DNA from 2 places in the Priestia sp. HNGD-A6 genome. Region 2 is predicted to be linked to the other one. Evidence: predicted binding sites of a transcription regulator. Region 2 holds the regulator's gene; the other holds the start of a gene.

Region 1 (3,217 bases), 560 kb from region 2:
GCTCCTATAAGCCTAGAGACCGCATGCTTTTCCATGTATTCAGACATATCAATACGAACCATTTGTTCTTCACTGTCAAATAACGAATGTGCCAACGTTTTGGCTAGCTCCGTTTTTCCTACTCCGGTAGGTCCTAGGAAAATAAATGATCCAATTGGGCGGTTCGGGTCTTTAATGCCTGCCCTTGCGCGAATCACAGCATCTGTAACTAAGGATACGGCTTCGTCCTGTCCAATCACACGCTTCTGTAAAATTGACTCAAGCTTCAACAGCTTTTCTCTTTCTCCTTCAACTAGTTTCGACACCGGAATTCCCGTCCATCTTCCTACAATTTCAGCAATTTCTTCTTCCGTTACCTCTTCTCTTAACAAACGGTTTTCTTGTGCTTTTTCAGCAGCTGTTTCTTCCAGCTGTTTTAGTTCTTTTTCAAGAGCTGGAATGCGTCCGTGGCGAAGTTCGGCTGCTTTATTTAAATCATATTTCCCTTCAGCTTCTTCTAGGTCTCGCTTCGCTTTTTCAAGCTGCTCCCGGACATCTTGCACCGTTTGAATCGACTGCTTTTCTTTTTCCCACTGCAGCTTCATTGTATCTGCACGTTCTTTTAAATCAGAGACTTCTTTTCGAATTGCCTCTAACCTTGTGATGCTTGCTTGATCTGTTTCTTTACTTAATGCCGCTTCTTCAATTTCAAGCTGCATGACACGTCGCGTTACTTCATCTAATTCTGATGGCATCGAATCAATTTCTGTTCGAATAGTTGCGCATGCTTCATCAATTAAATCAATTGCTTTATCAGGTAAAAAGCGATCTGAGATATAACGATCCGACATAACCGCTGCTGAAACAATCGCCCGGTCATGAATATTTACACCGTGATGAATTTCAAATCGTTCTTTTAAACCACGTAAGATAGAGATTGTATCTTCTACTGAAGGTTCTTCAACCAGCACCTGTTGAAAGCGTCTTTCAAGAGCTGGATCTTTTTCAATATACTGACGATACTCATCAAGAGTTGTAGCTCCTATACAGTGAAGTTCTCCTCTAGCAAGCATTGGTTTTAAAATATTCCCTGCATCCATCGCTCCGTCTGTACGACCTGCTCCAACGATTGTATGAAGTTCGTCAATAAATAAAAGAATTTGACCGTTGCTTTTCTTAACTTCTTGAAGAACAGCTTTTAAACGCTCTTCAAATTCGCCTCTGAACTTCGCTCCTGCTACTAAAGCTCCCATATCTAATGAGAAGATGGTTTTATCTTTTAATCCTTCAGGCACATCTCTACGAACAATTCGCTGTGCTAGACCTTCAACAATCGCTGTTTTACCAACGCCAGGTTCTCCAATCAAAACTGGATTGTTTTTTGTTTTTCGCGATAAAATGCGGATAACGCGGCGAATTTCTCCGTCTCGTCCAATGACTGGATCAATGTTCCCTGCTCTTACTTCTGCCACTAAGTCTCTTCCATATTTAGCTAACGCTTCATATGTAACTTCCGGATTTTGACTTGTAATTCGCTGATTTCCTCGAAGGCTAGTAAGCACATCTTGCAAAGCTTTTTTTGTTATACCGTGACTTGAAAATAACTTGCCATATTCACTAGAAGACGGTTCCTGTGCTAAGGCTAAAAAGATGTGCTCAACTGAAACATAATCATCTTGCAGACGAGATGATTCTTCTTGAGCTTTGACAAACAGCTGCTGGAGTTTATTTGTAATATAAACTTTCCCTACTTCAGCTCCACTTCCTGTAACAGCAGGTTTTTTCGCAAGCAGTTGATTTACCTGCTGCTGAAAAGATTGATGATCTATATGTAAATGACCTAATATGCGAGGAGCAATACCATCTTGCTGATGAATAAGCGTATAAAGCAAATGAGCAATATCCACTTCCTGCTGATTTCGTTTAATAGCTTCGGACTGCGCTTCCATCACGCCTTCTTGCAATTTTTGGGTCATTTTATTTATGTCCATTGAACATCCTCCTTCGATACATTTGACCTTTATTGACCTTTATTTCATTATACCCAGCAATGGGAAAACAAGTAAAGCCATTCAATTTAGAATGGCTTCTTTATTTTTTTACTATTTAAGGCTTGCGCATGTATATCCAGTGGCGGTCATCGTTTGCCGTCTCTGGAAAACGCTCTCCTGCTTTTAATTTAACCTTTTGAGGATTATTTACGTTGCTTCCTGTTTCACCAATTTCAATATACACTCCGTTATTAGGAGCTTTTTGACCCGGTGTGAAATGACGATTTTGTCCCATTGTCCTGCCTCCTCATTCCTGAAATGAAATGTTCTCCTATACTATTCCCTTAAGATTTCCGTTTCATAATGGAGATGTTTTCATATTAGGAACAGAACAGAAAAGAGCAGACCTTTAGATCTGCCCTTTTGTATCAATGAGTAAATTTAATAGCTTGTTCAATTTCAGTTTCTCCGGCTAACATTTCAAACGTTTTTCCTATCGTAGCTTCTTCGTTTAGGCATTCTACAAGCACGGTTGCTACATCTGCTCGAGGAATCGTCTGAGATTTATCTTCAATATCATTATTGATATCAATTTTTCCAGTAGCTGAATCATTCGATAAAGTTCCTGGTCGTACAATTGTATATTGCAGATTAGACTGCTTTAAGTATTCATCCGCTATCGCTTTAGCACGCAGGTAAAGTTGTAAGCCTTCTGGTCCTTGTTCAGGTGCATCTGTTCCCATTGAACTTAACATAACAAAGCGCTTCACACCTTGATTTTTTGCTTCATCAATGATATTTTTAGCACCGTTTTGATCCACAGCGATTGTTTTTTCGTCTCCCGTATGTCCTCCAGAACCTGCTGCAAATATGACAGCATCCATACCTCTTAAAGCATCTGAAACATCTTGCTCCAAGTCACCAAGTACAACGTTAGCGCCCAGCTTTTTTAAAGCGTCTGCTTGTTTTTCGTCGCGAATCATCGCATAAGCTTCATGCTGCTTGCTGTTTGCGACTTTTTCTACCACTTGTTTTCCCGTTGTTCCGTTTGCTCCAACAACTAATACTTTCATCATAAATCACCTTTCGTTCTGTTTAGTATACAACTGGTGTTCCCACAATTAATTCCCTTTAAACAAAAAAACCTTTCTGATATTCTCAGAAAGGTTTTTTTCTTAGCCTAAAATTGCTTGAAGCAAGGCCTTTTGTACATGCATACGATTTCCAGCCTGCTGGAAAACAACCGA
Region 2 (3,217 bases):
TGTGAAGCTTCTTTGGACTCAATAATACGGCTATTGGCCAATACTCCATATGAACGATACACTCGATCTTCTAACTCTACATGAGATGTTTTAAACAGTGCGTCTCTTGCAGAGTGCTCTTGTGTAATTAACTGCTGTACGACACTATTTAAATCTGCCACAATATCTTCTTCAGATTTCCCTAAGGTTATCTGATTAGAAATTTGAAAGATATTCCCTAAAGCTTCGCTACCTTCTCCATAAATTCCTCTCACCACTAAGCCAAGCTGGTTAATAGCGGGAATAATACGATGAATTTGACGGGTCATCACTAAAGCCGGCAGATGCATCATCACAGATGCACGTAGCCCAGTACCCACATTTGTGGGACAGCTGGTTAAATACCCTCTATTTTCATCAAACGCATAATCTACGTATTTCTCAATCCAATTATCTACTTTATTCGCTGTGCTTAAAGCTTCAGATAATTGAAGGCCTGGAAATAAACATTGTATGCGTAAATGATCTTCTTCATTAACCATAATACTCAAATCTTCTTTTTCTGATAAAAAACAAGCTCCGTTGTTGTCTCCTTCAGCCAAGTTAGGACTGATAAGATGCTTCTCAACCAACACTTGCTTTTGAAGAGGCTGTAATTCGTTCATCTTTAGTAAATGCAAATTCCACTGATTGGTGTTCTCACTTTTTTGAAAAACTTGCTCAAATACTCGAACCACTTCAACTGCTTGTTCTTTAGAAAAGAGAGTTGGAAAAAGATAATGAGTTAAATTTCGAGCCAGCCTGATTCGACTGCTTAGCACAATATCTGAATTCGAAGCTTCTTGACGCATCCAAGAGCTAACAGGCTGGGAAAAGAACAAATCCTGGGACATGAATTACGCTTCCTCCTCTCTCGATTCGTTCATCTTCTTTTCTAGTAATCGAATGTGATCTCGGAGTTCGGCTGCTTTCTCAAACTCCTCTTTTTCGATATACTCTTTTAAGTTCAATCTTAATGCCTGTAATTCCTTTTTTAAATGAAGATTACTTGCAATTCTTGCTGGTATTTTTCCATGATGTAGATAATTACCTCCATGCAGCCTCTTCACGAAAGGAATAAGAGGTCGCTCAAATGTTTTGTAGCAATCTGCACATCCAAACCTGCCGATTTTAGCAAATTTTTGATATGTCATGCCACAAGTAGGACAAGAAAGAACGTCCTGACTTTGTTTCTTATAATTTTCAGTTACTGCTGGGTCTAGGTTAAGTAGGCCAGCTAGTAAGTTATTGATTGAAAAACCTTGCTGATTTGAAAAAGAAAATGCATCTCCATTTTCTGAAGCGCATTGTTCACATACGTGCATCTCCGTCTTTTCACCATTAATAATTTTTGTGAAGTGAAGAGTTGCAGGTCTCGTTTCACATTGCTGACAAATCATCCTGTCATCACTCCCTGTTCTAAATAAAATAGATCATGAGCTTATCGGTAGCGTAATGAATTAAGCATTGCTTTTAAAAGATTGGCTCTTAGCTCATCACGATAAGGAAGTTCAATATTAATAACTGAACGATTGATAACGCTCAACATGATTTTTGCTTCTCGTTCTGTGATGACTTTTTCTTCAACTAACCTAATAATGACATTTTCAGCACTTACTTGTGAAATTTCATTTTGAATCATCTCAATCACTTGCTGAAACAAATCCGCTGCATCATGCATTTTTACTTTTGCAATACGAATAAATCCGCCGCCGCCTCGCTTACTTTCTACAAGATAACCTCTCTCAACCGTAAAGCGGGTATTGATAACGTAATTAATTTGCGACGGAACGCATTGAAATTTATCAGCAATCTCACTGCGCCTTATTTCAACAATTTCTCTTTCACTTAATTCAAGTACTTGTTTTAAATACTGTTCGATAATGTCAGAGATATTTGGCACGCTGCCCCCTCCTTCTGACTTTGACTATATTTGACCTTAATTTAAATATAAAAGGAAACGAAAAAATTTTCAACTATGTACTATTAAAGTTTATTCTTTACTTTTATCGTTGCCACTAAAATTTATTTCAAAACCTGCAAATCGCGAATTTTATTGTTCTTACTATACTTTTTCATAAAACAAATAAATTGTAAACAAAAAAGGACTAGCTAAAATAGCTAGTCCTTTTTCAGGTGCCTGGCAACGTCCTACTCTCACAGGGACAAAGTCCCAACTACCATTGGCGCTAAAGAGCTTAACTTCCGTGTTCGGTATGGGAACGGGTGTGACCTCTTCGCTATCGCCACCAGACAAGAGATTGCTCTCTCAAAACTAGGTAACAGTTTGCTGAGTAAAGCTTACGCTTTTAAAAGTTTGGTTAAGTCCTCGATCGATTAGTATCAGTCAGCTACACATGTCGCCACGCTTCCACCTCTGACCTATCAACCTGATCATCTTTCAGGGATCTTACTAGCTTGCGCTATGGGAAATCTCATCTTGAGGGGGGCTTCATGCTTAGATGCTTTCAGCACTTATCCCGTCCACACATAGCTACCCAGCGATGCCTTTGGCAAGACAACTGGTACACCAGCGGTGTGTCCATCCCGGTCCTCTCGTACTAAGGACAGCTCCTCTCAAATTTCCTACGCCCACGACGGATAGGGACCGAACTGTCTCACGACGTTCTGAACCCAGCTCGCGTACCGCTTTAATGGGCGAACAGCCCAACCCTTGGGACCGACTACAGCCCCAGGATGCGATGAGCCGACATCGAGGTGCCAAACCTCCCCGTCGATGTGGACTCTTGGGGGAGATAAGCCTGTTATCCCCGGGGTAGCTTTTATCCGTTGAGCGATGGCCCTTCCATGCGGAACCACCGGATCACTAAGCCCGACTTTCGTCCCTGCTCGACTTGTAGGTCTCGCAGTCAAGCTCCCTTGTGCCTTTACACTCTACGAATGATTTCCAACCATTCTGAGGGAACCTTTGGGCGCCTCCGTTACATTTTAGGAGGCGACCGCCCCAGTCAAACTGCCCACCTGACACTGTCTCCCGGCCCGATCAGGGCCGCGGGTTAGAATTTCAATACAGCCAGGGTAGTATCCCACCGACGCCTCCACCGAAGCTAGCGCTCCGGCTTCTCAGGCTCCTACCTATCCTGTACAAGCTGTACCAAAATTCAATATCAGGCTACAGTAAAGCTCCACGGGGTCTTTCCGTCCTGTCGCGGGTAACCTGCATCTTCACAGGTACTAT

The links. Region 2 encodes CtsR, which represses protease genes until heat stress. Its sites were predicted from a motif close to ATGGTCAATAAAGGTCAAACA; they were not measured.
Region 1: a site for CtsR is predicted at 1,990-2,010, ahead of clpB (ATP-dependent chaperone ClpB). Genes of this name have one in related genera too.

The regions. Positions count from the first base shown of each region.
Region 1 is NZ_CP138621.1:2,108,463-2,111,679, forward strand. Features, by position in the region: gene clpB (ATP-dependent chaperone ClpB) at 1-1,970, opposite strand, end outside; gene SCI76_RS10595 (YjzC family protein) at 2,086-2,265, opposite strand; gene SCI76_RS10600 (SDR family oxidoreductase) at 2,399-3,043, opposite strand; gene argF (ornithine carbamoyltransferase) at 3,146-3,217, opposite strand, start outside.
Region 2 is NZ_CP138621.1:2,669,605-2,672,821, forward strand. Features, by position in the region: gene SCI76_RS13550 (protein arginine kinase) at 1-872, opposite strand, end outside; gene SCI76_RS13555 (UvrB/UvrC motif-containing protein) at 876-1,418, opposite strand; gene SCI76_RS13560 (CtsR family transcriptional regulator) at 1,460-1,921, opposite strand; rRNA gene rrf (5S ribosomal RNA) at 2,157-2,272, opposite strand; rRNA gene SCI76_RS13570 (23S ribosomal RNA) at 2,336-3,217, opposite strand, start outside.